4 regions of the Streptomyces sp. NPDC000348 genome follow, and region 4 is predicted to be linked to each of the others. Evidence: riboswitches for the same ligand, from Rfam matches in the RefSeq annotation. Region 4 holds a riboswitch; each other region holds the start of a gene.
What was found. A riboswitch is a leader RNA that binds a small molecule or an ion and turns the genes downstream of it on or off. The one in region 4 is predicted to bind cobalamin.

Region 1 (7,667 bases), on a different contig from region 4:
TCTGCGAGACGGCTCAGCGCGCCCTCGCGCAACAGGTCGTCGCGGCACGCCGTCCGTACCTGGACACCCCGTTCCGCACCGACTCGCACGCCGGTCGGCTGACGAGCAGCCGGGTGTCGTTCACCGGCTTCCCTCTCGTCTCCGGTGGGGAACTGCTCGGCGTGCTGTCGCTGACCACGCGCTTGGCGCTGCCCGGCACCGTCCTCGCCACATTGGAGAACATCGCCGACCAGATAGCCATCGGCACGCAACAGGACCGCCTGCTCAACCGCCTCAGTGAGGCGACCCGTGCCCTCGAACGCCCCCTGCTCCCACCCCGGCTGCCCGACCTGCCCGGCTTCGACCTCGCCGCCCGCTACGAACCGTTCAGTGAGGGTCTGCACATCGGCGGTGACTTCTACGACGCCTTCACCGCTCCCGACGGCCGCCACGTCCTGGTCCTCGGCGACGTCTGCGGCAAGGGCCCCGACGCGGCCGCCATCACCGGCCTGGTCCGCCACACCCTGTGGGCCGCCGCCCAGCACACCAGCAACCCCACCCACGTCCTCAGCCTGATCAACAACGCGCTGCGCCGCCAGAACACCCCCTTCTGCACCCTCATCTACGTAGTCATCGACACCACCCACACGCCCACCCGCCTCCGGATCGCCAGCGCCGGCCACCCCGCACCGCTCCTGCGCCGAGCGAACGGCGAGACCGCACCGCTGGAGACACGAGGCGCCCTGCTGGGCGTACTGGAGACGCCACGCCACCCGGTCACCGAAGCGGAACTGCGACCCGGCGACACCCTGGTGCTCTACACCGACGGCTTCACCGAGGGAGCCGGCGCCGCAGACCAGCGGACCCCGGAAGACCTCGCTGCCGTCGTCGCCTCCCTGCCGCCGACCGATGCGCCGATTCCCGCCGAGAACGTAGCCACCGCACTGATGGACGACGCCCACCGCTGGTGGGGCGAACGGCTGCGCGACGACCTCGCCGTTCTGACCCTGACCGCAACTGGCGACCCACGGCCCGCCCGGGGAGACCGCCGACACGAGCACCGGTGACGACACGGAAAGCCCTCCGACGACCGGCCCGGGACGCTGTCAGCCCTCGGCCGGGGTGAGGCGACGGCAGGTGCCCTCGACCCACTCACCGATCATTTCGGAATGAGGTTCGGAGCCGTCGCAAGCAGATGATGCCGCAGGGGAGTTGGAGCGGTCCGAGGCGGAGGTCGGCCCGTATCGCGCAGCGGGTCCGCAGGCGTTTGAACCGGTGGAGCCAGGCGACGGCGCTCGACGACCCACCCGGCCCTGTCCAGGCCGGACCCGTGGGCGGCGCCCTTGGGCGCGGTCTTCGGTGTGATGCCACGAGCGCTGAAATGATCAGTTGGTGCTGTGTCCCGTGACCGAGCGCACGAGCCGACCGTACGACGGACTTGATAGTCTCCATGGGCCAGTCGAGCCACACCCGAGGCCAGGGAATCCGGTGCGAATCCGGAACTGACGCGCAGCGGTGAGGGGGACGGGCGGGGCACGACGCCACTGGGAGACCGGGAAGGCGCCCCGACCGGACGAACCCGAGTCCGAAGACCTGCTGGCACCTTCGCGCCCCCGGCGCGGAGGGACGTCCGTAGGCCAGGCTCCGCGTACGAGCCCCGACCCCAGAGGCATGCCCGTGCTCCGTACCCCCGCCCTTCTCCGCACCCCGGCGCTTCTCCTCGCGTCCGCCCTGCTGCTCACCGCCTGCGGCTCCTCCGGCGACGACGATGCGAAGTCCGAGGAGACCTCCGCCGCCGGCTACCCGGTGACGTTGGACAACTGCGGTGACGAGGTCACTCTGAAGTCGGTGCCGAAGCGGGCCGTCTCCCTCAATCAGGGCACCACGGAGATTCTGCTCTCCCTGGGACTCGCCGACCGCATGGCCGGTACGGCGACCTGGACCGACCCGGTGATGAAGGGGCTGGGGAAGGCCAACGCGTCCGTGCCGCGTCTCGCCGACAACAACCCCTCCTTCGAGGAGGTCCTGGGCGCCGAACCCGACCTCGTCACCGCCTCGTTCGTCTCCACCCTCGGCAAGGGCGGGGTCGCCACCCGCGAGCAGTTCGAGAAGTTGGGCGTGCCCACGTACGTCTCGCCGTCCGATTGCTCCGAGGGCAAGGACAATGACAGCGGCGGTGACGGATCGCGCAGCGAACCGCTCACCCTCGACGCCGTCTACGGCGAGATACGCGACCTGGCCCGCGCGTTCGGCGTGCAGGAGCGCGGCGAGAAGCTCGTCGCCTCGCTGAAGAACCGGGTGAGCGCGGCCACCGCCGGACTGCACGCATCCGACGTCTCCCTCATGTACTGGTTCGCCAACTCCCAGTCGCCCTACCTCGCCGGCTGCTGTGGCGCACCCGGCGCCATCACCCGCGCCGTCGGTGCCGAGAACGCCTTCGCGGACACCCACGACGAATGGCCCCGGATCAACTGGGAGACCGTCGCCGAACGTGACCCCGACGTCATCGTGATCGGCGACCTGACCCGCAAGCAGCAGACCGCCGAGACCGCCGCGGCCAAGATACGCTTCCTGGAGACCAACCCCGCCACCCGCAATCTGACCGCCGTGAGGAAGAAGCGGTACGTCCTGTTGAGCGGGCAGGCGATGAACCCGTCCATCCGCACCATCGAGGGCATCGAGAAGGTCGCGGCCGGTCTGCGCGGCTTCGGGCTCGCCGAGTGAGCGTCCGCACCCTGCTGCTGCCGGCCGGCGGACTGGCCGCGCTGCTCGCGTCGATCGCCGTGGCCGTGACGATCGGCCCCGCCGACATCTCCACCGGTGACGTCTGGGCGTCCGTGGCGGCCCATCTCGGCCTCGGCGAGAGCGCGCCGGCACCGCTGCGGGACGGCATCGTATGGAACCTGCGCATGCCCCGCACCCTCCTCGCCGCCGTGTGCGGCGCCGGGCTCGCGGTGTGCGGGGTGGTGATGCAGTCGCTGCTGCGCAATCCGCTGGCCGATCCCTTCGTCCTCGGGGTGTCCTCAGGCGCTTCGACGGGCGCGGTCGCCGTGGTCGTGCTGGGGGTGGGCGGCGGGGTGGTGTCCCTGTCGGCGGGTGCCTTCCTCGGGGCGCTGCTCTCCTTCGCGCTCGTGCTGCTGCTCAGCCACACCCTCGGCGGCAGCACCGACCGGGTCGTCCTGTCCGGGGTCGCGGCCATGCAGCTGTTCTCGGCGCTGACCTCCTTCATCGTCCTCACCTCGGCGGACGCGGAGACCACCCGGGGCGTGCTGTTCTGGCTGCTCGGCTCACTCACCGGCGCCGACTGGGGCCAGGTACTGCTCTGCACCGTCGTCCTGACGGTGGTCCTCGTCGTCTGCCTCGGGTACGCGAGCACGCTGGACGCCTTCGCGTTCGGTGACGAGGCCGCCGCCGGACTCGGGGTCCGGGTCGCCCGCACCCGTCTGGTCCTGCTCTGCGCCACCGCACTGCTCACCGCCGCGCTGGTCAGCTGTGCCGGTGCGATCGGCTTCGTCGGCCTGGTCCTCCCGCACGCCACCCGTGCCCTCACCGGCGCGGGCCACGTCCGCCTGCTGCCGGTCACGGCGCTGACCGGGGCGGTCTTCCTGGTGTGGGCGGACACCCTCGCCCGTACCGTCCTCGACCCCCAGGAGGTCCCCGTGGGCGTGGTGACGTCCCTCATCGGCGTGCCGGCGTTCGTGGCCGTGCTCCACCGCGGACGGAGAAGGACGTGACCGGCCTGGACGCGGACCGCGTCGTACGGCGCCTCGCCGACCGGCTCGTCGTCGACGGCGTCACCCTCACCCTGCGCCCCGGCGAGACCGTCGGCCTGCTCGGCCCCAACGGCTCGGGAAAATCCACGCTGCTGAGGCTGATGGCCGGGGTCCTCGCACCCACCGCCGGAGTCGTGACGCTGGACGGGCGCCCACTCGCCGAGGTCGGCCGCCGCGCCACCGCCCGCCGGATCGCCACCGTCGAGCAGCACGCCCACACCCAGACCGAACTGACCGTCCGGGACGTCGTCGCCCTCGGCCGCATCCCGCACCGCCGCGCCTGGTCGCCGCCGACGGCGGCCGATGCGGAAGCCGTTGCCGAGGCTCTGCGGCGCACCGGACTGACCGACCGGGCCGACCAGTCCTGGCACACCCTCTCCGGTGGCGAACGCCAACGCGCCCAGATCGCCCGCGCCCTCGCCCAGGAACCCCGCGAACTCCTCCTCGACGAACCCACCAACCACCTCGACATCCAGCACCAGCTCGACCTGCTGGACCTCGTGGCGAGCCTGCCCGTCACCACGGTGATCGCCCTGCACGACCTCAACCTCGCCGCGATGTACTGCGACCGCCTGCTCGTCCTGCGCGACGGCCGCACCGTCGCGGAGGGCACCCCGGCCGAGGTCCTCACTCCCGCTCTCATCGAACAGGTCTACGGCGTTCGCGCCGAGGTCACCCATGTCCCCGACCGCCCCGTGATCCGTTTCCTGCGCCCGGCGGTCCGGGACGGACACCCCCCGAAGAGGAATGTGACGAGCGATGCCTCGACAGCGCCCTGAAGCAGCGGGCACGAAGCACACCACCGCCGAACCGGTACCGTGCCGTGCCGTCGTCTGCCGGGGCTGCTGCTGCGGAACCCCGAAAGTCGCCGGCGTGGATCACGACCGACAGCTCGCACGCCTGGCCGAGGAGGTACTCGTACGCGTCTCGGACTGCCTCGACGTGTGCGAACACGCCAACGTGATCGTCGTCCAGCCCTCCGCTGCCGCACGGGCCGCCGGCGCTCGTCCGGTCTGGCTCGGTCTCGTCAACGACTGTGACGCCACCGAGGACATCGCCGCCTGGATACAGGCCGGCGGCCCTGGTGTCGCTCCCTGCCCCGACATTCTTGATCTGTACGTGTTCACCCCGCCCCGGAGAGCGCGAGGAGCGTGAGGGCGGTCCGTCGGCGGTCAATCGCGTCGATCGAGGCGGATCCGTGTCGAGCACGGTATCGCTCACCCGAAGAACTGGCGTGCTCCGACCCGCCATCTCGGCCGCCGCGAGCACATGGGTCACACCGTCCAGGCCATCGCCGGTCTGCTGTCCCCCCAGCAGACCGCGGACCTGACATCAGCACGACCGATGTGAACGCCGGGCCCCGCCGCGATTCTCAACGCCTCCCTGCTTGCCGTGCACGAGCTCGTTGGACAGCGCGGGAAGAGGGCCGCCCCAACTGTCGAGGAAGTACACGGATGTGACTCGAAGGTCACCCGGACGCGTTATGAGAGCACCCAGTGATCGTCCACGTCAGCACATCCGCCATGAACATCCCTTCCGGCGCGGAAACTACGCGGTGCCCCCCGAACCTCACTCCGGAACCCGCGAGAACACCCGCGCCAGACGATCTCGTGCCAACGATCACCCCGCCTGCTAGCGTGAGGACTTTACCGGCGCATCACACCGGTCCCACTGAACTGCGGAAAAGAGCTTGGCGGAGCATCAGCCCGCGACAATCGAATTCTGATCAATTTTGAAACTTGCATTAACACTTTCGATTGCATCACCTTGCCTATAGAACACGGTAATTGAACACGGGGGTGCGTATGGACGAACAACTGACTGCCTTGGCGACGGCAGCCGCAACCACGGTGATGAACTCACTCGCCACCGATGCCTGGGAACGGGTGCGGACGCTGGTCGGACAGCTGTGGCACCGTCCGGAGCAGGTGGCCGCCGTGGAAGAGCAACTGGAAGACGCCCGTGAACTGCTCCTCAGCCCGGCCCATGAGGACGACGCGCTCGACCTCGCCGCCGCTTGGCGGTTGCGGTTCCGTCAACTGCTCGCCGCTGACGAGACGGCGGCACGGGCTCTTGCCGAGATTGTCGCCGAACTCACCGCCGAAACAGGTGAAGACGGCACGCAGGAGTGGGAAGCCCAGCGGAGTCCGGAGATGCGGGCGCAAGCCGGCGGCGACGCACAGGTGTACCAGTCCGGCCGCGACATGACGAACATCAGGCTTCCATGACGTCCCGCAGGGATGGCGGGGAGATGGCCGGGGACGTCGAGCTGCATGCCTGGGCCACTCAGCGTGGCACCGTATATCAGTCAGCGGGGGGCATGGTCGTCGTCCACGGCGGCGTGAACCACCACCGGCACGAGCACCATCACTCAGGCGGCGAGGAGTCCGTACGGACCACCACCCCCTCGACGGTCGAGGAGTGCCCGTACCCCGGACTGCGCGCATTCGGCAGGGACGAAGCGGAGTGGTTCTTCGGCCGGGAAGTCCTCGTCAGCAGGATCATGAACCAGCTTGAGCTCTGTCTGACCGATCACAGTCCGCTGGTCGTCGTCGCTCCCTCCGGTGCGGGCAAGTCTTCGCTGCTACGTGCCGGGCTGCTTCCCGAGCTGGCCAAGGGCCAGCTGCCCGGATCCCGGCGCTGGCCACAACTGCTGTTGACCCCCACCGCTGATCCGCTCGAGGCGCTCGTCTCCGGCCTGAGCAGACTCACCGGATCCGAGGAAGCACTGGTCGCGGATGCCATGGAAGCCGGTCCCGGCAGCCTGAGCACTCTGATACGTGAGCGGCTCGAACTTCCGCCGGAGAGCCGGGTGGTGCTCGTCGTGGACCAGCTGGAGGAGCTGTTCACCCTCTGCCAGGACGATTCCGTACGCCGCAGTTTCGTTGACGTGCTCGTCGGCCTGGCCGGTACGGATGAGCCCGTCATCCTGGCCGTCTACGGTCTGCGCTCGGACTTCTACAGCTCTTGCACCGCGTTTCCCCACCTGCGTGACGCCCTGATGAACCGCCAGGTCATCGTCGGCTCGATGAGTGACGACGAGGTGCGCAAGGCGGTGATCAAACCAGCCGCGCGGAGCGGTCTGTTACTTGCGCCGGGGCTGGTGGACGTCATTCTGCGAGACCTGCGCGGCGCGGCCGGACCGGAGGAGGGCGCGTACGAGGCCGGGCGGCTTCCGCTGCTCGGACACGCGCTGCGGGCCACCTGGCTGGAACGCAGGGACAACACGCTGACCGTGGACAGCTACCGCGACACGGGAGGCATCGACGGCGCGGTAGCGGCCACCGCCGAGGAAGAGTTCGGAAAGCTGAGTCCGTCCGCCCAGCAGGCGACGCGGCTCATGTTCCTCGGCCTCATCAGGATCGGCGAGAACGGGGAAGTCACCCGCCGCCGTCGTACTCGCGCCGATCTGCTGCTGGCCGCCGCCGACCCGGAGGCGGTCCCAGAAGTCGCCGAACGGTTCACCCGCGCACGCCTGCTCACCCAGAGCGCGGAGCGGGAGGACGGCGTCGTCACCGTCGAGGTCACGCACGAGGCACTGCTGTGGGCCTGGCCACGGCTGCGCCAGGAGTGGATAGGGGCGGGCAGGAGCGGTGTACCGGTCCGACAGGAGCTGGAAGAGGCAGCCGTCGCCTGGAAACACGGCGGACGGAACGACACGACGGTGCTGTACAAGGGGGCCAAGCTGGAGGTGGCCCGCGCCTGGGCGTCGGGCGCGAGCCCCGAGGACCTCACCCCGCTGGTCACAGGGTTCCTCACCGCTTCCCGGCGCCACCAGCGCAGGGTCCGACGGATCCGGCGCGGCGCGGTGACTGCCGTCGTCGTGCTGGCGCTGCTCGCCTCGGGGTTCGCGATCTTCGGCTTCGTCCAGAGGGGCAATGCTCTGGAACAGCGCGACAACGCCATCTTCGACCG
Region 2 (7,667 bases), on a different contig from region 4:
CACGCTGGCACTCGGCTCGGCGCTCGCGCTGTTCATGTACCCGCACTCGATCACGGCGACGCTGTCCTCGCGCAGCCGTGAGGTGATCCGCCGCAACACCACGATCCTGCCGCTGTACTCCCTGATGCTGGGCCTGCTGGCGCTGCTCGGCTTCATGGCGATCGCGGCCGGGGTCGAGGTCAGCAACGGCCAGCTGGCGATCCCGCAGCTGTTCGAGAACATGTTCCCGGACTGGTTCGCGGGCGTGGCCTTCGCGGCGATCGGCATCGGCGCGCTGGTGCCGGCGGCGATCATGTCGATCGCGGCGGCGAACCTCTTCACCCGCAACATCTACAAGGACTTCATCAAGCCGGACGCCACGCCCAAGCAGGAGACCCAGGTCTCCAAGATCGTGTCCCTGCTGGTGAAGGTGGGTGCGCTGGCCTTCGTCCTGACCATGGACAAGACCGTCGCGATCAACTTCCAGCTGCTCGGCGGCATCTGGATCCTGCAGACCTTCCCGGCGCTGGTGGGCGGCCTGTTCACCCGCTGGTTCCACCGCTGGGCGCTGATCGGCGGCTGGGCGGTCGGCATGGTCTACGGCACGGTCGCCGCGTACGGGGTGGCCTCGCCGACGCAGAAGCACTTCGGCGGGTCGTCCGAGGAGATCCCGGGCATCGGCGAGATCGGCTACATCGGCCTCACCGCGTTCGTGATCAACGTCCTGGTCACGGTCGTCCTGACCTTCGTCCTGAGGGCCGTGAAGGCGCCCGAGGGCGTCGACGAGACCGAGCCGCAGGACTACACGGCGGACGCGGGTGACCCCGGTGTCCAGGTGGAGCTTCCGCCGGCCACCGCGGGCAGCAGCCACTGACGCCCGGGACGCGGGGCGACGGGCCGCCGGAGAAATCCGGCGGCCCGTCGTCGTACCCGTCCGGCAGACTCCCCCCATGGACATCGTCATCCGGCCGGTGGAGCCCGGCGAGCACGAGGAACTCGGTGAGATCACCGCGCAGGCCTATCTGCTGGACGGGCTGCTCGACTTCGGGGAGAACGACGCGTACCTCGGTGAGCTGCGGAACGTGGCGAAGCGGGCGACGGCCGCCGAGGTGCTGGTCGCCGTGGAGGACGGGGCGGTGCTGGGCGGGGTGACCTTCGTGCCGGGCCCCGGGCCGATGGCCGACATAGCGGGGCCGGGCGAGGCGGAGATCCGGATGCTCGCGGTCGCCCGCGCGGGCCGGGGCCGGGGCGCCGGGGAGGCCCTGGTGCGTGCCTGCGTCGACCGGGCGCGGGCCGTCGAGGGGTGCGTGCGGGTCGTGCTGTCGACCCAGCGCACCATGCGCTCCGCCCATCGCATCTACGAACGGCTGGGTTTCGCCCGCAGCCCGGAGCGTGACTGGAACCCCCTGCCGGACCTGGACGACATCACTCTGCTCACCTACGAGTTGACGCTCTGACACCTCCGCGACACAACATATGGGGTTGTCGGCGGCACCCGGCACAAGATGTATGCTCATGCTCGCTGTCGCCGCAGGGGAATCCGGTGTGAGTCCGGAACTGTCCCGCAACGGTGTACCCATGCCCGCGCACGCGTGTGCACGGGCGTCAGTCCGAGGACCTGCCGACAGTGCGCCCGGCCGTCCGGTCCGGGTGCGTGGACGTCCGGGCCTCGCGGAATGGGCCGGTGGACGCGGCGCCGCGTGCGCTCGTGTGCTGCCCCCTGCCCTCTTCGAGGCCCCGTGCCGAGCGAGGGAGAGCCCCACGTGACCATCGCGCCAGCCGATCCGGCCTCAGCGATCGACGCGACCGAGGAGAGCGGCGGCCCCGGTGCCGCGCTGCTGCGGACCCTGACCGAGCTGACCGCCGACCTGCCGGACGCCGACCCCGGCCGGGTCGCCGCCGCCGCGCTGCGCGGCCGGTCCGCCGCCGCGGGCTCCGACATCACCGCGGAGCTGCGGGAGCTGGCCACCGAGGCGGCGGCCGGGCTCATCTCCGAGGACCCGGCCTACTCCCGGCTCGCCGCCCGGCTGCTGACCATCGGCATCCGCGCCGAGGCCGCCTCACAGGGCGTCACCTCGTTCACCGGGTCCGTCGCGACCGGGCACCGCGAGGGTCTGATCGCCGACCGGACCGCCGAGTTCGCCCGGCTCCACGCGGCCCGCCTGGACGCGCTGATCGACCCCCGGGCCGACGACCGCTTCGGCTACTTCGGCCTGCGCACCCTGCACAGCCGCTACCTGCTGCGGCACCCGGTCACCCGCAAGGTCGTCGAGACGCCCCAGCACTTCCTGCTGCGGGTCGCCACCGGTCTCGCCGAGGACGACAGCGTGCGCTCGCTGGACGAGGTCGCCGCGCTGTACGGGCTGATGAGCCGCCTGGACTACCTGCCCTCCTCCCCCACGCTGTTCAACTCCGGCACGCGGCACCCGCAGATGTCGTCCTGCTACCTCCTCGACTCCCCCAAGGACGAGCTGGACTCGATCTACGACCGCTACCACCAGGTCGCCCGCCTCTCGAAGCACGCCGGCGGCATCGGCCTGTCCTACTCCCGCGTCCGCGCCCGGGGTTCGCTGATCCGCGGCACCAACGGCCACTCCAACGGCATCGTCCCGTTCCTGAAGACGCTCGACGCCTCGGTCGCCGCCGTGAACCAGGGCGGCCGGCGCAAGGGCGCGGCGGCGGTCTACCTGGAGACCTGGCACTCCGACATCGAGGAGTTCCTGGAGCTGCGCGACAACACCGGCGAGGACGCCCGCCGTACGCACAACCTGAACCTCGCGCACTGGGTGCCGGACGAGTTCATGCGCCGGGTGAACGCCGACGCGCCCTGGTCGCTGTTCTCCCCGGCGGACGTGCCCGAACTGGTCGACCTGTGGGGCGAGGAGTTCGACGCGGCGTACCGGGCCGCCGAGGCGAAGGGCCTGGCGAGGAAGACCCTCCCGGCCCGCGAGCTGTACGGCCGCATGATGCGCACCCTCGCGCAGACCGGCAACGGCTGGATGACCTTCAAGGACGCCGCCAACCGCACGGCGAACCAGACCGCCGGGCCGGGCCGTGTCATTCACTCCTCGAACCTCTGCACGGAGATCCTGGAGGTCACCGACGACGGGGAGACGGCGGTCTGCAACCTGGGATCGGTCAACCTCGGCGCCTTCGTGGAGCGGGGGGACATCGACTGGGAGCGCCTCGACGAGACGGTGCGCACGGCCGTGACGTTCCTCGACCGGGTCGTCGACATCAACTTCTACCCGACCGAGCAGGCGGGCCGCTCCAACGCCAGGTGGCGCCCCGTCGGTCTCGGCGCCATGGGGCTGCAGGACGTCTTCTTCAAGCTGCGGCTGCCCTTCGACTCCCCGGAGGCGAAGGCGCTGTCCACGAGGATCGCCGAGCGGATCATGCTCGCCGCGTACGAGACCTCCGCCGACCTCGCCGAGCGGGACGGGCCGCTCCCGGCCTGGGAGGAGACCCGTACCGCCCGGGGCGTGCTGCACCCCGACCACTACGACACCGACCTGACCTGGCCGGAGCGCTGGGCGGCGCTGCGGACGCGGATCGCCACCGTCGGGATGCGCAACTCGCTGCTCCTCGCGATCGCGCCCACCGCCACCATCGCGTCGATCGCGGGCGTGTACGAGTGCATCGAGCCGCAGGTGTCCAACCTGTTCAAGCGCGAGACGCTGTCCGGGGAGTTCCTCCAGGTCAACTCGTACCTCGTCGACGACCTGAAGCGGCTCGGCGTGTGGGACGCGCGCACCCGTGAGGCGCTGCGCGAGGCGGGCGGCTCGGTGCAGGACTTCACCTGGATCCCCGAGGACGTGCGGCGGCTGTACCGCACCGCCTGGGAGATCCCGCAGCGCGGTCTGATCGACATGGCCGCCGCGCGCACCCCGTACCTGGACCAGGCCCAGTCGCTGAACCTGTTCCTGGAGACGCCGACCATCGGCAAGCTCTCCTCGATGTACGCCTACGCCTGGAAGCAGGGCCTGAAGACCACGTACTACCTGCGCTCCCGCCCGGCGACCCGGATCGCCCGCGCGGCCCGCGCCTCCGTCCCCGTCCCGCAGGCGGCCGACCCCGAAGCGGTCGCCTGCTCCCTGGAAAACCCCGAGTCCTGCGAGGCCTGCCAGTGATGACCACGAAGAACCTGCTCGACCCCGGCTTCGAGCTGACTCTCCGCCCCATGCGCTACCCCGACTTCTACGAGCGCTACCGGGACGCCATCAAGAACACCTGGCACGTGGAGGAGGTGGACCTCCACTCGGACGTGGCCGACCTGGCGAAGCTCAGCCCCGAGGAGCAGCACCTGATCGGCCGGCTGGTCGCGTTCTTCGCGACGGGCGACTCGATCGTGGCCAACAACCTGGTGCTGACCCTGTACAAGCACATCAACTCCCCGGAGGCGCGGCTCTACCTGTCGCGGCAGCTCTTCGAGGAGGCGGTGCACGTCCAGTTCTACCTGACGCTGCTCGACACCTATCTGCCGGACCCGGACGACCGCGCGGCGGCCTTCGCGGCGGTGGAGAACATCCCGTCCATCCGGGAGAAGGCCGAGTTCTGCTTCCGGTGGATGGACTCGGTGGAGACGATCGACCGGCTGGAGACGCAGGCCGACCGCCGCCGCTTCCTGCTGAACCTCATCTGCTTCGCCGCGTGCATCGAGGGCCTGTTCTTCTACGGGGCGTTCGCCTACGTCTACTGGTTCCGCGGCCGGGGTCTGCTGCACGGTCTGGCGACCGGCACCAACTGGGTGTTCCGGGACGAGACGATGCACATGTCCTTCGCCTTCGACGTGGTCGACACCGTGCGCAAGGAGGAGCCGGAGCTGTTCGACGAGCAGCTGGGCCGGCAGGTCACCGACATGCTGCGCGAGGCGGTCGAGGCCGAGCTGCAGTTCGCGCGCGACCTGTGCGGGGACGGGCTGCCGGGCATGAACACCGAGTCGATGCGGCAGTACCTGGAGTGCGTCGCCGACCAGCGGCTGGTACGGCTGGGCTTCGCTCCGGTGTACGGCTCGGAGAACCCGTTCTCCTTCATGGAGCTCCAGGGCGTCCAGGAGCTGACGAACTTCTTCGAGCGGCGCCCGTCCGCGTACCAGGTCGCCGTGGAGGGCACGGTCGACCTGGACGAGGACTTCTAGACCGCCGTGCGCCCGGGTGCCGCCCCGCCGTCACGCCGCTCGTGCGGTGCGGCGGGGGGCGGCGCCCGTCGCCGGGCGGGAGACCGCCGGCCCCTCGCGGCGCTCGGCGGCGGCGCGGGCGGCCTCGGCCCGCTCGATCTGCCGGTCGATCCGCCGCTCGCGCGCGATGCCGATCAGGGCGGGCCAGGTCATGAAGACGAACAGGCCGAGAACGGCCACCATCGCGATCAGTGCTTCCCACTGCGTCGTATCCATGGACACCACTGTCCCGCCCGATGCTCCTTACCGGCAGTGGCAGGACTGCCGCGCACCCTCGATTTACTGCCAACGGCACGGCACACTGGAGCCATGCTCCAGAACGTGGCCGCCGTCCTCCTCGACGGCGTGAATCCCTTCGAACTAGGCGTCGTCTGCGAGGTCTTCGGCGTCGACCGCAGCGACGACGGGCTGCCGGTGTACGACTTCGCCGTCGCCTCGGCCGACGGCCCCTCGGTGTGCACCAACACGGGCTTCTCCCTCCAGGTCGAGCACGGTCTGGAGCGCCTCGAGACGGCGGACCTCATCGCCGTGCCCGCCGGTGCCTCCTACGTCTCCCGGGAGTTCCCGCCCGAGCTGCTGGACGCCCTGCGCCGGGGCGTGGACCGGGGCGCGCGGGTGCTGAGCGTCTGCTCCGGGGTGTTCGTGCTCGCCGCCGCCGGGCTGCTCGACGGCCGGCGCGCGGCCGTCCACTGGAAGCACGCGGAGGAGCTGACCAGGCGGCACCCCCATCTGACGGTCGAGCCGGACGTGCTCTACGTCGACGAGGACCCGGTGATCACCTCCGCGGGCACCGCCGCGGGCATCGACGCCTGTCTGCACCTGGTGCGCAAGGAGCAGGGGCCGGAGGTCGCCAACAAGATCGCCCGGCGCATGGTGGTGCCCCCGCACCGCGACGGCGGGCAGGCCCAGTACATCGAGCGGCCGCTGCCCCGGTCCGGGGGCGACACCGTCTCCGAGGTGCTGGTGTGGATGGAGCGGCATCTCGACGAGGAGACCACCGTCGAGCAGCTCGCCGCCCGCGCCCACATGTCGCCGCGCACCTTCGCCCGCCGCTTCCAGCAGGAGACCGGCACCACGCCCTACCGCTGGATCCTGCGCCAGCGGGTGCTGCTGGCGCAGCGTCTGCTGGAGGCGACGGACGAGACGGTGGACGCGATCGCGGGCCGCACCGGCTTCGGGAACGCGGCGGCACTGCGCCACCACTTCATACGGACCGTCGGTACGACCCCGCACGCCTACCGGCGCACGTTCAGGGGCCCGGAGGCCGCCTGAACGCACGCCGGCCGGTCAGCGGGGCAGCGCCCGCAGCCTCAGCCGGCGCGGCCGGAGCGTGATGCCGATCCGGGGCCGGGGGTCGGAGCCGCTCGCGTGGTCGAAGCGGTAGGCGGAGGCGACCGCCGCGGTGACGAGCGTGAGCTCGGCCATCGAGAAGTGGTCGCTGGGGCACTTGCGGTTGCCCACGCTGAACGGGCTCATCGCGTACCTGGGCACGTCCTTGGACCGCTCGGGGAGCCAGCGGTCGGGGTCGAACTCCTCGTGCCGCTCGTACGACCGCCGGTCGCGCTGGACGGCGTACGGGCTGTAGATGAGGTCCGCCCCCTTGGGAATGCGGTATCCGCCGAGTTCCGTGTCGGCCACCGCCCGGCGCGTCAATATCCAGACCGCCGGATACAACCGCAGGGTCTCGGTGACGACATTCGCGGTGTACGTCAGCTTTCGGACGTCCTCGAATGCGACCGGGCGGTCACCTACGACGGTTTTCACCTCGTCGCGGATCTTGTCACCGAGTTCCGGGTGCTCGGTGAGGACCAGAAGGAGCGACATGATCGTGGCTCCGACGGTTTCGCTGCCGGGGGTGATTATGGCGATGACCTGATCATGGATCTCCTGTTCCCCGATGGGCTCGCCATTGTCGTCCTTCGCCTCCAGCAAAGCCGTCAGCAAATCGTCCGGTCTTTGACCGCCCGCTCGTCGGTCGGCGACGATCTCGTCCACCAGGAGATGCAAATCGGCCAGCGCCCGGTTGAATTCCCGGTTGGCCGGAAGGGGCACCTTGTAAAGCGGTCCGAGCGGTACCACCATGCGCTGGTACATACCGCTGAAGAGCGTGGCGAGGGCGTCGCAGATGCGCTCCGCCCGGGCGTCCATGTAACTGCCGCGCATCAGGCAGCGGGTGGTCACCCGGACGGCCACGCGGAACGACTCCGCCGTGACGTCCAGCACCTCGCCGGAGCGCCAGCGCTCCACGAGCGCGTACGCCTCCTCCGCCATGATCGGCCCGTACGCGGGAACGGCGTCGAGCTTGAACGCGGGTTGGATGGTGCGGCGCTGGCGCCGGTGCAGCGGGCCGTTGGCGGTGGCGACGCCCTCCTTGCCGAGCAGGTCCTCCAGGGACTCCCACAGCGGTCCGGCGATGATGTAGTCCGGGCTCAGCGCCACCGCCCCGGTGAGGGCGGGGGTGGTGACGGCGTACACCGTCTTCGGTCCGAGTCTGAGACGCACGACGTCGCCG
Region 3 (7,667 bases), on a different contig from region 4:
CCCGTCCGGGTCGAGGCCCGCCGTCGGTTCGTCGAGGACGAGGACGCGGGGCCGCATGGCGACCGCGCCCGCGATCGCCGTCCGCTTGCGCTGCCCGTAGGACAGCAGGTGCGTGGGACGGTCGGCGAGTGCGGTGATGTCCAGCGCGGCCAGCGCCCGGGCCACCCGGGCCCGCACCTCGGCGTCGGGCAGCCCGAGGTTGAGCGGCCCGAACGACACGTCCTGGCCGACCGACGCCGCGAACAACTGGTCGTCGGGGTCCTGCACCACCAGTTGCACGGTGGTGCGCAGCGCCGTCAGCCCTTTGCGGTCGTAGCGCACCGCCCGGCCCTCGACGGTCAACTCGCCCCCGATCGGGCGCAGTCCACCGCTCAGCAACCGCATCAGCGTCGTCTTGCCACTGCCGTTGCGCCCCAGCAGGGCCAACGAGCGCCCCTCGCGCACCTCGAAGTCCAGACCGCTGAGCACGGCCGGACCGTCCTCGTAGGCGAAGGACGCGCCCCGCAGGGCCACCAGGACGGTCTCGCTCACGACAACGGCCTTTCCAGTACGAGGGTGAGGGCGGCCAGCGCCGCCAGGAGCGCCACGCTCAGCGCCGTGAACCGGACGGAGACGCGGGCCTCGGGCACCAGCACGCGCAGGGTGCCGTCGTAGCCGCGTCCGGCGAGCCCGGTCTGCAGCCGCGCCGCCCGGTCGAAGGACCGCACGAACGCGGTCGCGCCCAGAGCGCCGAGGGACCGCCAGGTCGCCGCGCGGGTGGTGTGCCCGAGCCGGGCCGCCTGGGCCTCCCGGACGCGGCGCACCGAGTCCAGCAGCAGGAAGCTCATCCGGTACGTCACCAGCGCCACGTCCACGAGCGGAGCCGGCACCCCGGCCCGCACCAGGCGCGGCAGCAGGTCGGACATCGGGGTGGTGAAGGCGAACAGCAGCACGCCCAGCGAGGCCGCCGACGTACGCAGCAGCAACTCCCCGGCGCGCAGCGGCCCGTCCCCGGCCCAGGACACGAACCCGGCCGGTCCGCCCACCCGCACCAGCAGCGGCAGCGCCCCGGTGACGCAGAAGCCCAGCGGCACCCGGTACGCCCGCCACAGCCGCCGGCCCGGCACCCCCGCCGGGCCGAGCAGCGCCGCGAGCGCCGTCACCAGCACCAGGGCCGCGCCCGGCCACGGCGGCAGCGAGATCGCCAGCACGGTGAGCCCCAGCCCCAGTACGGCCTTGTCCACGGGATGACGGCGGCGCCAGCGACTGCTGTGCGCCGCCGCGTCGATCGGCAGCACGTGGCGTCAGCCCCGCCGCCGTGCCGCGGCCCCGCGGCCCTCACCGGCTTCGCCGCCCCCGTCGCCGGCCCGCCCCCCGGCCGTGGCATCCCCGCCGTCGCGCGCGGCGGACGGACCGCCGCCGGCGTCCGGGGCCGGGCCGGCCTGCGGCCCGGTCCGCTCCAGCGCCCGCGCCTCGCCCTGCCGCCGCCCGCGCCGCAGCCCGAAGTAGTACGCGAGGACGCCCGCGCCGAGCGCCGCCTGGAGGGCGAAGAGCGCCGACTCGATCTCGCCGGACGGCGGTTCGTACAGCGGTGAGAACCAGGGCTCGTACTCCGGGTCGATCTCGGTGATCGCCGTCTCGGCCTCGGCGTCCGCGCCCGTGAACGGTTCCTCCTTGTGGTCGCCGAGCCCGAACACCAGCGGGAGCACGGCGAGCGCGGCCACCAGCACCAGCAGCAGCGTGTTGATCCTCGCGTTGCGGCTCATCGGGCCACCGCCCCGGTGGAGTCCGCCGGCTTCCGTCCGGCCGCCGGGGCGACCAGCACCCCGAGCCGCGTCAGCTCGCCCTTGCTCGACTGCACCAGCATGCGCGTCACCAGCACGGTCAGCAGCCCCTCGCTCACCGCGAGCGGGAGCTGCGTCACGGCGAAGATGGAGCCGAACTTGCCCAGGGCTCCGAGGAATCCGCTCCCCGGGTCGGGGAAGGCGAGCGCCAGCTGCACGCTCGTCACGCAGTACGTCGACAGGTCGGCGACGAACGCGCCGAAGAACACCGCCACCATCAGCGGCACGTCGAAGCGGCGCAGCAGCCGGTAGAGGCCGTACCCGGCCCAGGGACCGACGACCGCCATCGAGAAGACGTTGGCGCCGAGCGTGGTCAGCCCGCCGTGGGCGAGCAGCAGCGCCTGGAACAGCAGGGTGATGGTGCCCAGCACCGCCACGGCCGGCGGCCGGAACAGGATCGCGCCGAGCCCCGTGCCGGTGGGATGGGAGCAACTTCCCGTGACCGACGGCAGTTTCAGCGCGGACAGGACGAACGTGAACGCTCCCGACGCGCCCAGCAGCAGCGTGCTCTCGGGATGTTCCCTGACGTCACGGACGAGCGACCGGGCTCCGTGGACGACGAACGGCGCCGACGCGACGCCCCAGGCGACCGCGTGCGCCGGAGGCAGAAAACCCTCGGCAATGTGCATGGCTCAGCAGACCCTCTCCAGCACCTCGTGGATGGTTGACGCGCCTTGGCCGGTCTCCTGGCTGACGGGTACCACCGCCCGTGCTCCGCCTTCCCGGGTCCCTGGGCCCTGGCGTCACATTCCCGTCGTCCGCCCGAAGGGCGGGTCGCGCGGCGTCTGGCGCGTGCGATCGCAAGGCGCCGGAGCGCCCTCGTGGCGGAGCCACGTGGGCGATTCGGCAACGTGGCGAGCGTGCGTGCCAGGCGTCGCGCGGCAGACGGGAATGTGGCGCCAGGGCCCTAGGACCCAGTGGCCGTCCGCGAGGACTGGAGCCGGACTTCCCGATCACAGTGGCGAGGGCCGCACCGGTATCGCACCGATTTCCCGTCACCAAGGCGTGGCGACAGTAGTGCCCGTTCCGGTCCGGTGACAAGCGGCCGCCGGGGGCGCGCGGGCGGCGCCCGGCGGCTCGCACCCCGGCGCACATCTGCGCACTTGACACGAGCGGTGGCGCCCTCCGGGGCGGGGGAGTGGGAGGCCGCCGTCCTGGGCAGTACCTTGCTGCAATTAATATGCAACAACGATTTTCAGGCAACAGGGATGTGAGGTTCGATGACGACCCGACGTATACGGGGTGCCGCCGCCGCGGTCGCGATGGCCGGTGCGGTCAGCGCCTGCTCGGCACCGGGCGACGGCGGCGCGGACGGCGGGGCGTCCGCCGACTCCGTCGTGATCGGGGTCCCGTCCGAACCGGACACCCTCAGCCCCCTGCTCGGCTACGGCAAGGACGGCAACTCGAAGATCTTCGACGGGCTCCTCGCCCGGGACGCCGACATGAAGCTGAAGCCGGCCCTGGCGAAGGCGCTCCCCGAGATCACGGACGGCGGCCGCACCTACACGTACACCCTGCGCGACGGCGTGAGGTTCAGCGACGGCGAGCCGCTGACCGCCGACGACGTGGTCTTCACGTACCGCACGGTCCTGGACGACAGGACCAACAACACCGCCAGGAGCGAACTGGACGCCATCGAGGAGGTCCGGGCCGACGGCGACGACAAGGTCGTCTTCACCCTCGACCGTCCCTACGCGGCCTTCGCCGCCCGCACGGTGCTGCCCGTCGTCCCCGAGCACATCGCGGGCGGACAGGACCCCAACACCGGGTCCTTCAACACCGAGCCGGTCGGCACCGGGCCGTACGTCCTCACCGGCTGGAGCAAGGGGGAGAAGCTCACCTTCAAGGCCAATCCGGACTACTGGGGCGGCGCCCCGAAGGTGAAAAAGCTCACCATGGCGATCATCACCGACGACGACGTCCGCGCCACCCGGCTGCGCTCCGGCGACCTCGACGGCGCCACCCTCCCGCCCAACCTCGCCGCCACCTTCGAGGACGACGACGGCAGGAAGACCTACCGGGCGACGTCGTACGACTTCCGCGCCGTCACCCTCCCCACCGGCAACCCGGTCACCGGCGACACCGCGATCCGCCGCGCCCTCGACCTCGCCGTGGACCGCGAGGCCATGGTCGACAAGATCCTCGACGGCGCCGGCCGCCCCGCCTACGGGCCGCTGCCCCTCGACGACCCCTGGTTCGCCGAGGACATCGAGCGCTCCCAGGACCTCGACGAGGCCAGGAACATCCTCGACGAGGCGGGCTGGAGGCCCGGCGAGGACGGCATCCGCGCCAAGGACGGCCGCCCCGCCCGCTTCACCCTCCACTACCCCTCCGGCGACAAGGTCCGCCAGGACCACGCCCTCGCCTACGCCTCCGACGCCAGGAAGGCCGGCATCGACGTCGAGGTGGAGAGCGCCACCTGGGAGGTCATCGAACCCCGGATGAGGCACGACGCCGTCCTCGCCGGCTTCGGCAGCACCGGCGACCCCGACTTCGGCCTCTACACCCTGCTGCACTCCTCCCTCGCCGGCGACGGCTTCAACAACATGGCCCGGTACGACGACCCGGCCGTGGACGAGGCCCTCGACACCGGCCGCCGCAGCCAGGACCCCGGGGACCGCAGGGCCGCCTACGACACCCTCCAGCGCGAACTGGTGAAGAACCCCGGCTACACCTTCCTCACCCACATCGACCACATGTACGTCCTCGCCGACCGCTGGAAGGACCTCACCACCCAGACCGAACCCCACGAACACGGCTTCGCCAGCGGCCCCTGGTGGAACCTCGAGGACTGGCAGCCCGCCGCATGACCGCACTCCCCTGGGGAGAGATGGCCCGGCTCACGGCACGGCGGGCCCTGTTCGCCGTGCCCGTGCTCCTGGTCGTCACCTTCGGCGTGTTCGCCGTCGCCGCCGCCTCCCCCTTCGACCCCGTCAAGGCGTACGCCGGCACCGCCGCGCTCGGCGCCGACCAGGAGACCCTGGACCGGCTGCGCGAGAACCTCGGCGTGGACCGGCCGTTCACCGCCCGCTGGTGGGACTGGCTGACCTCCGCGTCCGGCGGCGACCTCGGCCACTCCACCGTGATGCGCCAGCCGGTGGCCGAGGTGATCGGCGAACGCCTGGTCTGGTCGGCCCTGCTGTGCGCCGTCGCGTTCGCCGCCGCCGTCCTGCTCGGCACTGTGCTCGGCGTCCTGGCCGCCCGCCGCCCCGGCTCCCTCCTGGACCGCGCGGTCACCTCCCTCGCGTACGTCCTGGAGGCCGCCCCGGTCTTCTGGACCGCCCTGCTCGCCGTCTGGCTGTTCGCCCTCGAGCTGGACGTCCTCCCGGCCGGCGGCCTCACCGACACCGGCAGCGACCGGGTCACCCTCGGCCAGGTCACGAGCCACCTGATCCTGCCCGCCGGCGTCCTCGCCGTCTCCCAGCTGCCCTGGTTCACGCTCTACGTCCGTCAGGGCGTCGGCGACGCCCTCGCGGAGGACCCGGTGCGCGGCGCCAGGGCCCGCGGCCTGAGCGAACGCACCGTCCTGCTCGGCCACGCCCTGCGCTCCGGACTGCTGCCCGTGCTCACCCTGATCGGCTCCCGCGTCCCCGAACTCATCACCGGCGCCCTGCTGGTGGAGACCGTGTTCAGCTGGCCGGGCATCGCCGCGGCCACCGTGGAGGCGGCCACCTCCGTCGACTTCCCGCTGCTGGCCGCGCTGACCACCCTCGCCACCGCCGCCGTCCTCGCCGGAAACCTCCTCGCCGACCTGCTCTACGGACTGACCGACCCGAGGGTGAAGCTGAATGAGATGTGACCCCCATGGATGTGACCCCCATGGACGTGACACCCACGGATGTGACCCACATGGCTGCTGACACCACCGCCGTGACGAAGACGGTGTGGCGCGCGCACGGCACCGCCCGCCGCTCCACCCACACCCTCCGCCTGCGCGTCAGCGCGGCCCTGCTCGCCGTGACGGTCCTCGCGGTGCTCCTCGTGCCGCCGCTGGTCCGGCTCGACCAGCAGGCCGTCGACCTCGCCGCCGAACTCCTGCCGCCGTCCTGGTCCCACCCCTTCGGCACCGACGACGTGGGCCGCGACCTGCTGCTGCGCTGCGTGTACGGGCTGCGGGTCTCCCTGCTCGTGGGCGTGGTGGCCGCCCTCACCGCCACCGTGATCGGCACCGCCGTCGGCGCCACCGCCGGCGCGCTCGGCGGCTGGACCGACCGCGCGGTCATGCGCCTGGTCGACACCTTCTCCTCCGTACCGCACCTGCTGCTCGGCGTCTTCGTCGTCGCCATGTTCCGGCCGGGCGTCTGGCCGGTGGTGATCTCCGTGGGCCTCACCCACTGGCTGTCCACCGCCCGCATCGTCCGCGCCGAGGTCCTCTCGCTGCGCTCCCGCCCCTACATCGACGCGGCCGTCTCCGGCGGCGCCTCCCGGTGGCGGGTCCTCGTACGGCACCTGCTGCCCGGCGTACTGCCCCAGGCCGGCCTCGCCGCCGTCCTGATGGTGCCGCACGCCATGTGGCACGAGTCCGCCCTGTCCTTCCTCGGCCTCGGCCTGCCCAACCACACCGCCAGCCTCGGCACCCTCATCCAGGGCGCCCGCGGCTCCCTGCTCGCCGGACAGTGGTGGCCGACCCTCTTCCCCGGCCTCTTCCTGATCGTCCCCACCCTCGCCGTCGCCGGCCTCGCCGGTGTCTGGCGGGAGCGGATCAACCCCCGCCGCCGATCGGAGCTGACGCTGTGACCGAGCGACCTGCCGCACCGTCGGTGGAGGACGCGGCGATCCCGCATGCGGCGACGGCCGGGAGTCCCCCGCCGCCGTCCACCGGCGCCGCGACGACCGGGCGACCTCCCGTGCTGTCGGTGCGCGGCCTGTCCGTACGCTTCCTGCTGCCGGGCGGGCGCCGGATCGCCGCCGTCACCGACGCCCGCTTCGACGTGGCGCCCGGCGAATGCCTCGCCCTGATCGGCGAGAGCGGCTGCGGCAAGTCCGTCCTCGCCTCAGCCCTCCTCGGCCTGCTCCCCGCCAACGCCCAGACCGCGGGCCACGCCCACCTCGGCGACCTGGACCTGCTGACCGCCGACGAACGCACCCTCGCCCGCACCGTGCGGGGCCGCCGCATCGGCCTCATCCCGCAGAGCCCGGCCGCCCACCTCACCCCCGTACGCACCATCCGCTCCCAACTGGAGGAGACGGTCGACCGGCTCACCGGCGTCCGGGGCCGCACGGCCCTGCGCACGGCGGCCGAACAGGCCGCCGAACGCGCCGGGTTCCCGCCGGGCCACCTCGACCGCCACCCCCACGAACTCTCCGGCGGGCTGGCCCAGCGCGCCGCCACCGCCCTCGCCCTGGTGGGCGGGGCACCCCTCCTGCTGGCCGACGAACCCACCACCGGCCTGGACCGCGACCTGGTGGACCGCACCGTCGACGAACTGCGCCGCCATGTCGACGCCGACGGCGACCGGGCGCTCCTGATGATCACCCACGACCTCGCGGCGGCGCAGCGCGTCGCCGACCGGGTGGCGGTCATGTACGCGGGCCGCATCGTCGAACTGACCGGAGCGAGCGCCTTCTTCGGCACACCGGGGCCCCGCCACCCCTACAGCCGGGGCCTGTTGCAGGCTCTCCCGGACCGGTCCTTCACCCCTATACCCGGACTGCCCCCCGAACTCGGCGCCCTCCCCGACGGCTGCGCCTTCGCGCCCCGTTGCGACCGCGCCACGGACACCTGCACGGCCCTCCCGTCCTTCACCGGGTCGGTCGCCTGCCACCACCCGGCCCCGGCACCCACCCCCGAGGACATCCGTGCTTGAACTGCGCTCCATCACCGCCGGATACGACCGTCGCGCC
Region 4 (7,667 bases):
TGCGGAGTTCGGTGACCCGCTGCTGGAGGAGGTCGAGGAGCTGGGGCACGGGGACCGGGCCGGCGGAGAGCTGGAGGAAGGAGAGGACCTGTGGCATGGCCGTGACGACCTCGGCGACGGCGGCGGCCTCGTACTCCTCGGGTTCCGGGTGGGCGAGCGACCAGGCGTCGCACAGGGCGACCCAGCCGCGCAGCACGGCGCTGTCGTCGCGGTCCCAGGCGCGCAGCCGCCAGCCCGGGCGGGCGCTGTCGCCGTGCACCTCGATGAGGCCGGCCAGGCGGGCGGTGTCCCAGTCGGCGCGGACCTGAGCGGGGGTCAGGCCCAGGGCGCGGGCCGCCCGTTCGGCGGTCGCGTCGGAGAGGGTGGCCTTGCCGTCGGCGGTGGCGCTGTCCCCGCCGGGGCCGAGGGCGGCGTCGGCCCAGCGGGCGACGCGGGCCGCGGCGGCCAGACCGGAGCGCGCCATTCTGGCCAGCTCCGCCGGTGCCGGAGTGCCCTCCGGGGGGCGTGGCGCGGGGCGGCGCGAGCGCCGCTGGTTCATCGCTCTGGGGGCGGCGGCCAGGGGTCGCGGGCGGACGAGTCGAAGCCTGGAGTCGCGCGGGATACGGGACGTCACGGGTGCAGTCTTCCGGTTGACGGTCCGAAAACCCAAACGGAATGCCGACGAGGCCGCCGGGACGGCTCGCGTCTCGGCCCCGGATGCGGTCGGAGGGAGGGATTCAGGCCACTGGTACGGCCATAAACGGAATACTCGGCACCGGCTGTCCGGTGCTCTCTCCGCGCGGTCACATCAGGGGGGTGAGGAAGCGCCGCAGCGCCTCTTCGTAGGCCTGTGGGTCGGCGTTCCACATCGCGCCGTGCGGGGCGCCCCTGACGGTGTGCAGGGTGATGGTGTTCGGGTGGTCGGCGGCGAGGCGGCGGGAGAACCGCCAGGGCGCCACCGTGTCGTCGGGACCGTGGAAGATCTGCGTGGGGACCGCGATCCGGTCCAGGTGGGTGGCGCCGGGCCGGCGGTCGCCGTACAGGCCCGTGCGTCCCTGGGCGGCGCGGACCGCGAGCGGCAGCAGGGCGCCCGGGGTGTGCCGGGCCGCGGCGAGGGCGCGCAGGGTCGCCTCCCAGCTGAGCACCGGGGAGTCGAGGACGAGGCCGGCGACGCGTGCGCGCACCTCGGAGCGGGCGGCGGCGCGCAGTGCCATGGTCGCTCCGGTGGACCAGCCGTACAGGACGACCTGCCGTGCGCCGGAGTCCACGGCGTGGTGGAGCGCCGCGTCGAGATCGCGCCACTCGGTCTCGCCGAGGTGGTTGAGGCCGTCCGGGGAGCGCGGCGCGCCGGGGTCGCCCCGGTGGGCGGGGGCGAGCACCGGGAAGCGGTGGCGGTGCAGGAACTCCATGAGGTTCATGGTGTGTTCCCGGGTGGTGCCGAGGCCGTGGACGGCGACCACCCAGGTGTCCCGGGCACCCGGCACGAACCAGGCGGGCAGGGGGCCGAGTTCGCCGGGGATGATGAGGTCGGTGTGGTCCAGGCCGAGGGCGCTGCCCGGGTCGCCGACGTACAGGTTCGGGGTGAGCCGGGCGCGGTCGCCGGGCTCCAGGGTGCCGTACGTGACGCGTTCGAGGCGGCGTACCACGGTGTCGGCGGAGTCCGGGGTGCCGGGCAGCACGGGTCCGACGACCGCGTGGAAGTCGTCACCGGTCAGGCCGTGGCGTCCGGGCCGCAGGGTGGCGAAATCCCTGGTGAGGGCGACCTGGCCGGCGGCGGTGGCGTGGACGGTGAGTCCGGGTTCGGTGGGCAGGGGCCCGCCCGGGGGGATCCTGAGCGCGGCGTCGCTGGCGAACCGGCCGGCGGCCACCGCGGCGGCGCCGGCCCCTATCACGGCGGTGACGGCGACGGCCGTCGCTCTGGCAGTGCGCACGTTCTCCAGTGTCATGTCGGAACGTGTACCCGGCCAGTGGGAGTGGGCACGGCGGGGTCGGGCGGCGCCCGCGCGTTTCCTGTCCGCGGGAGGGCGTCACGCGGGCGTGGGGTCCCGGGGCGGGGTCCTCGCCCCCGCCGCCCCTTCCCTCCCCCACTCTCGACTTCGCTCGAGCGGGGGGACCCCCATCGTCCCCGGTGGCCGCGCCCCGGCCCCCCTCCGGCCCCGCCGGGTCAGCCCCGCTGCCCGTACCCCCGCATGCGTTCCCCCGCCTCCGCCAGTTGCCCCGGGGTCAGCAGGTGCGGGGACAGGCCCGGGACGGACGACGCGGTCAGCCAGAGGCGGCACATCCATTCCAGCTGGGCCGTGCGGTCGTAGGCCTGGGCGAGGGTGGTGCCGTGGGTGACGGTGCCGTGGTTCTGCAGGAGGCAGCCGGTGCGGCCGTCGAGGGCGCGGAGCATGTTCCCGGCCAGTTCGTCCGTGCCGTACGTCGCGTAGCGGGCGACCCGGACGGGTCCGCCGAGCGCCGCCGCCATGTAGTGGATCGGCGGCAGCTCGTCGACGAGCGTGGAGACGGCCGTCGCGTGCACGGCGTGCGTGTGCACGACGGCGTGCGCGCCGGTCGTGCGGTAGACCGCGAGGTGCATGGGCAGCTCGCTGGTGGGGACGAGGGAGCCGAGGACCTGCCGGCCGGTGAGGTCGACGCCCGTCACGTCGTCCGGCGTCAGCCGGTCGTACGGCACCCCCGACGGCGTGACCAGGACGGTCCCGCCGACCCGCACCGAGACGTTGCCCGAGGTGCCGACGACGAGTCCGTCGGAGACGGTCCGGCGCGCGGCCTGGACGAGCTCCGTCCAGGCGTGCGCCTCCTCCTCGCGCACGCGCCTCCCCCGCGCCTCCCGCCCGTCCCGGCCGCCGTCCCCGGCGCCCCCCGCTTCCCGCCCGCTCCACCGCTGCTCAGCCATGCCGTGATCCTGCCAGGCGGCCCGCCCGCCGTGGGCCGTCCGTACGGCGCGGCGGCGGCACCGCCGTTCGGCGGAGCACCCACCCCCTCTTACGGTCACTCCGATGCCCATTCCAGTTCATCTTCCGTTCACCCTGGTTACCTACGTTCGACCAGCCAATGACCTCGAACGATTGCCTGGGTAAATGGAAAGCTTCTCGCTGATCCTCGCGATTGTGGTGGTAACCGCACTCGCGTTCGATTTCACGAACGGTTTCCACGACACCGCGAACGCGATGGCAACGACCATTTCGACCGGTGCTCTCAAGCCCAAGGTCGCGGTGGCCATGTCCGCCGTACTGAACCTTGTGGGCGCCTTCCTCTCGGTGGAGGTCGCCAACACGATCTCCAAAGGACTCGTCGACGAGTCCGGCATCCGTCCCGAGGTCATCTTCGCCGCGTTGGTCGGTGCGATCCTCTGGAACCTCCTGACCTGGCTGGTCGGTCTGCCGTCCAGCTCCTCGCACGCCCTCATGGGCGGTCTGATCGGCGCCACCGTCGCCTCCGCCGGCCTCGGCGCGGTGCACGGCGACGTCCTCGTCACCAAGGTCCTGATCCCCGCGATCGCCGCCCCGCTGGTGGCCGGAGTCGCCGCGATGTTCGCCACCCGGCTGACCTACCGCCTGGGCGCGAAGGCCGACGGCAAGGCCTCCGCCAAGGGCTACCGCGCCGGGCAGATCGCCTCCGCCGGCCTGGTCTCCCTGGCCCACGGCACCAACGACGCCCAGAAGACGATGGGCATCATCACCCTCGCCCTGGTGGCCGGCGGCACCCTCGCCCCCGACTCGGACCCGCCCCTGTGGGTCATCCTCTCGGCGGGCGTCGCCATCGCGCTCGGCACCTACCTCGGCGGCTGGCGCATCATCCGCACCATGGGCAAGGGCCTGACCGACCTCCAGCCGCAGCAGGGCTTCGCCGCCCAGACCAGCGCCGCGACGGTCATCCTGGCCTCCTCGCACCTCGGCTTCTCCCTCTCCACCACGCATTCCGTTTCCGGTTCCGTGATGGGCGCGGGCCTGGGCCGCAAGGGCGGTGTCGTCCGCTGGTCGACCGCCACCCGGATGTTCGTCGCCTGGGGTCTGACGCTGCCGGCGGCGGCCCTGGTCGCGGCGCTCGCCGAGTGGGTCTGCGGCTTCGGCGACTGGGGCACCGCCATCGTGGCCGTCTTCCTGGTCGCCTCCAGCGCCGCGATCTGGAAGATCTCCCGGCGCGAGGTCGTCGACCACACCAACGTCAACGACCACGGGGGTCCGGACGAGGAGCCGTCCGGCGTGGTGACGCAGGCGATGGCCGCGGTGACCCCGCCCCCGGCGGGCACCGTGAGCGAGGAACTCACGGCCACGATCACGGCCACCGCCGACCCGGCACCGCCGGCGAAGACCACCGTCTGACCGCGCCGACCCGGCACGAAGGAAGAAGAGCACCATGAAGATCGACTGGGCGGCCCTCGGTTCCGTCTTCGGCGTCAGCCTCGTAGTCACCGTGGCCCTGGTGGGCCTGTTCACCCTCGGCATCAACGGCCTGTCCCGCCAGGAGCGGGCCGCCGCGCAGGGCGGGTCCGCGGCCCTGGCGGTCGCCGCCGCCTACGCCTGCTTCGCGGCGTGCGCGGCGGCGGTGGGGTACGGGATCTACCTGATCATGGCCTGATCGCAGAACGTCTCCGTCCGGCGGGCGGTGCGGGAGCCCCGGCTCCCGCACCGCCCGCCCGCGTGTGCGGCACCCCCGCCCGCGGTTCACCCACCGGAGCCCCGCTGTGGGCCTCAGCACACTTCAGCCTCGCAGGTCAACGGCAGGTTGACGGCCCTTCCGGGGCCGTGGTGGACTGCCTCAGCCACTACGGCGGCAGGAGAGGAAGCCGGTGCGATTCCGGCGCGGTCCCGCCACTGTCACCGGGGTGAACACCCCGGGAGCCAGGAACTCTCACCGCCGGTCTCGTCGAACCAGGGCGTGGACACCCTGAGTGAGGACATAACGCCATGCGCGGCTGCCTGCCGAGGTCGATCAGCGACGCTCCGCCCCACCACGGGGCCCTCCTCTCCGGATCCTCGGCCGGCTGAGCCATGGGTGCCGATCGCGTGTTCGCGTACGGCGCCGCCGCCGGCCTCCTGGGCGACCTGCTGCTCGGCGACCCCCGCCGGGGACATCCGGTCGCCGCTTTCGGGCGGGCCGCGGCCGGCGTGGAACGGGTGCTGTGGCGGGACGACCGGGGCCGGGGCGCGGTGCACACCGCCGTCTGCGTCGGCGGGACCGTCGCGCTGGGAGGCCTGGCCGCACGCCTCGTGCGCTCCTCCCCCGCCGCCTCCGCCGCCCTGACCGGCGTCGCCACCTGGGCCGTCGTGGGCGGCACCTCGCTGGCCCGTGAGGCCCGCGCCATCGGGCGGGCGCTGGAGGCCGGGGACGTCGAGGCGGCGCGGGCGCGGCTGCCGCACCTGTGCGGCCGGGACCCGCAGGCGCTGGACGCCGACGGGATCGCCCGCGCGGTGGTCGAGTCCGTCGCCGAGAACACCTCCGACGCCGTGGTGGGCGCGCTGGTGTGGGGTGCCGTCGCCGGGGTGCCGGGCCTCCTCGGGTTCCGGGCCGTCAACACGCTGGACGCGATGGTCGGCCACAAGTCCCCGCGTTACCGCCGCTACGGCTGGGCCTCCGCCCGCCTCGACGACGTCGCCGGGTGGCCCGGGGCGCGGCTGACCGCCGTACTCGCCGCGCTCGCGGGACCGGACCCGCGCGGGGCCGTGCGGGCGTGGCGCGCGGACGCGGCGAAGCATCCGAGCCCCAACGCTGGGCCCGTCGAGGCGTCCTTCGCGGGCGCGCTCGGCGTACGGCTCGGCGGGACCCTCTCCTACGGCGGGCGGGTCGAGCACCGGCCCGTCCTCAACGGCGGCGGGCGTGCCGTCGCCGTGTCCGACATCGACCGGGCGGTACGGCTCTCGCGGCGGGTCGGCTGGCTCGCGCTCGGGGCCGGAGCCGCCGCGCGGAGCCTGAGGAAGGGGCGTGCATCGTGAACGGTGGGGGGCTGCTGGTCGCCGGGACCACCTCGGACGCCGGCAAGAGCGTGGTGACCGCCGGGATCTGCCGGTGGCTGGTGCGGCAGGGTGTCAAGGTCGCGCCGTTCAAGGCGCAGAACATGTCGCTGAACTCGTTCGTGACGCGGGAGGGCGCGGAGATCGGGCGGGCGCAGGCCATGCAGGCCCAGGCCTGCCGGATCGAGCCGACCGCGCTGATGAACCCGGTGCTGCTCAAGCCGGGCGGCGAGCAGTCCAGCCAGGTGGTGCTGCTGGGCAAGCCGGTCGGCGAGCTGAGCGCGCGCGGGTACCACGGCGGGCGGCAGCAGCGGCTGCTCGGCACGGTGCTGGACTGTCTGGAGCGGTTGCGGGGCACGTATGACGCGGTGATCTGTGAGGGGGCCGGCAGCCCGGCCGAGATCAACCTGCGGCGCACGGACATCGTGAACATGGGCATCGCCCGGGGCGCCGGACTGCCGGTCCTGGTGGTCGGCGACATCGACCGGGGCGGCGTCTTCGCGTCCTTCTTCGGCACCGTCGCGCTGCTCTCCCCCGAGGACCAGGGGCTGGTCGCCGGGTTCCTGGTGAACAAGTTCCGGGGCGACGTGTCGCTGCTGGAACCGGGCCTTGACATGCTGCACGGCCTGACCGGGCGGCGGACGTACGGCGTGCTGCCCTTCCGGCACGGGCTCGGCATCGACGAGGAGGACGGACTCAGGGTGTCGCTGCGCGGCGCCGTGCGGGAGTCCGTGGTCGCCGCGCCGGTCGGCGAGGACGTGCTGCGGGTCGCCGTGTGCGCGGTGCCGCTGATGTCCAACTTCACGGACGTGGACGCGCTCGCCGCCGAGCCGGGTGTCGTGGTGCGGTTCGTGGACCGGCCCGAGGAGCTCGCCGACGCCGACCTGGTGGTCGTACCGGGCACCCGCGGGACCGTGCGGGCACTGGAGTGGCTGCGGGAGCGCGGGCTCGCGGACGCGCTGGAGCGGCGGGCGGCCGAGGGGCGGCCCGTGCTCGGGATCTGCGGGGGCTTCCAGATCCTCGGCGAGCACATCGAGGACGACGTGGAGAGCCGCCGGGGCCATGTGGACGGCCTCGGGGTACTGCCCGTGCGGGTGCGGTTCGCGCGGGAGAAGACCCTCACGCGTCCCTCGGGCGAAGCCCTCGGGGAGCCCGTCGAGGGGTACGAGATCCATCACGGGGTCGCCGACGTCACCGGCGGGGAGACGTTCATCTCCGACGGCCGAGGACACAGCCTGGACGGCTGCCGGGTCGGGCAGACCTGGGGCACGCACTGGCACGGCTCGCTGGAGTCGGACGGTTTCCGCCGGGCCTTCCTGCGCGAGGTGGCGCGGGCCTCGGGCCGCCGCTTCGTGCCGGCCCCCGGCACCTCGTTCGCCGCGCTGCGCGAGGAGCAGCTCGACCGGCTCGGCGACCTGATCGAACAGCACGCGGACACGGACGCGCTGTGGCGGCTCATCGAGTCCGGCGCGCCGCAAGGACTGCCTTTCATTCCACCGGGAGCGCCCGCATGAGCACTGTGTTGTTGTTGTCGACCGCCGACACGGACCTGCTGGCGGCCCGTGCCTCCGGCGCCTCCTACCGGATCGGCAACCCGACCCGCGTCGACGTCACGGACGAACTGCCCGCGCTGCTGGACGGGGCGGACCTCGCCGTCGTACGGCTGCTGGGCGGCAAGCGCGCCTGGGAGGACGGGCTCGCGGCGCTGAAGGCGTCCGGGATCCCGGCGGTGCT

Region 1: it holds a riboswitch for cobalamin, as region 4 does, so the genes downstream of both, ACFY3N_RS19905 (ABC transporter substrate-binding protein) here and ACFY3N_RS13520 (cobalamin biosynthesis protein) in region 4, are expected to answer to the same signal.
Region 2: it holds a riboswitch for cobalamin, as region 4 does, so the genes downstream of both, ACFY3N_RS00905 (ribonucleoside-diphosphate reductase subunit alpha) here and ACFY3N_RS13520 (cobalamin biosynthesis protein) in region 4, are expected to answer to the same signal.
Region 3: it holds a riboswitch for cobalamin, as region 4 does, so the genes downstream of both, ACFY3N_RS09860 (energy-coupling factor ABC transporter permease) here and ACFY3N_RS13520 (cobalamin biosynthesis protein) in region 4, are expected to answer to the same signal.

Annotation. Positions count from the first base shown of each region.
Region 1 covers NZ_JBIAZD010000009.1:249,582-257,248, forward strand. Annotated here, with positions in the region: gene ACFY3N_RS19895 (SpoIIE family protein phosphatase) at 1-1,046, shown strand, start outside; partial or broken gene ACFY3N_RS19900 (IS5/IS1182 family transposase) at 1,132-1,354, opposite strand; cobalamin riboswitch at 1,419-1,595, shown strand; gene ACFY3N_RS19905 (ABC transporter substrate-binding protein) at 1,651-2,703, shown strand; gene ACFY3N_RS19910 (iron chelate uptake ABC transporter family permease subunit) at 2,700-3,713, shown strand; gene ACFY3N_RS19915 (ABC transporter ATP-binding protein) at 3,710-4,531, shown strand; gene ACFY3N_RS19920 ((2Fe-2S) ferredoxin domain-containing protein) at 4,512-4,907, shown strand; gene ACFY3N_RS19925 (hypothetical protein) at 5,558-5,980, shown strand; gene ACFY3N_RS19930 (NACHT and WD repeat domain-containing protein) at 5,977-7,667, shown strand, end outside.
Region 2 covers NZ_JBIAZD010000001.1:180,294-187,960, forward strand. Annotated here, with positions in the region: gene mctP (monocarboxylate uptake permease MctP) at 1-853, shown strand, start outside; gene ACFY3N_RS00900 (GNAT family N-acetyltransferase) at 930-1,436, shown strand; cobalamin riboswitch at 1,449-1,620, shown strand; gene ACFY3N_RS00905 (ribonucleoside-diphosphate reductase subunit alpha) at 1,743-4,109, shown strand; gene ACFY3N_RS00910 (ribonucleotide-diphosphate reductase subunit beta) at 4,109-5,116, shown strand; gene ACFY3N_RS00915 (hypothetical protein) at 5,147-5,371, opposite strand; gene ACFY3N_RS00920 (GlxA family transcriptional regulator) at 5,465-6,427, shown strand; gene ACFY3N_RS00925 (cytochrome P450) at 6,443-7,667, opposite strand, start outside.
Region 3 covers NZ_JBIAZD010000004.1:37,313-44,979, forward strand. Annotated here, with positions in the region: gene ACFY3N_RS09845 (energy-coupling factor ABC transporter ATP-binding protein) at 1-531, opposite strand, end outside; gene cbiQ (cobalt ECF transporter T component CbiQ) at 528-1,277, opposite strand; gene ACFY3N_RS09855 (energy-coupling factor ABC transporter substrate-binding protein) at 1,284-1,745, opposite strand; gene ACFY3N_RS09860 (energy-coupling factor ABC transporter permease) at 1,742-2,452, opposite strand; cobalamin riboswitch at 2,482-2,841, opposite strand; gene ACFY3N_RS09865 (ABC transporter substrate-binding protein) at 3,044-4,633, shown strand; gene ACFY3N_RS09870 (ABC transporter permease) at 4,654-5,622, shown strand; gene ACFY3N_RS09875 (ABC transporter permease) at 5,673-6,560, shown strand; gene ACFY3N_RS09880 (ABC transporter ATP-binding protein) at 6,599-7,630, shown strand; gene ACFY3N_RS09885 (ABC transporter ATP-binding protein) at 7,623-7,667, shown strand, end outside.
Region 4 covers NZ_JBIAZD010000005.1:377,168-384,834, reverse strand. Annotated here, with positions in the region: gene ACFY3N_RS13545 (hypothetical protein) at 1-538, opposite strand, end outside; gene ACFY3N_RS13540 (alpha/beta hydrolase) at 783-1,910, opposite strand; gene ACFY3N_RS13535 (class II aldolase/adducin family protein) at 2,144-2,875, opposite strand; gene ACFY3N_RS13530 (anion permease) at 3,060-4,304, shown strand; gene ACFY3N_RS13525 (hypothetical protein) at 4,339-4,560, shown strand; cobalamin riboswitch at 4,715-4,853, shown strand; gene ACFY3N_RS13520 (cobalamin biosynthesis protein) at 4,974-5,915, shown strand; gene ACFY3N_RS13515 (cobyric acid synthase) at 5,912-7,447, shown strand; gene cobN (cobaltochelatase subunit CobN) at 7,444-7,667, shown strand, end outside.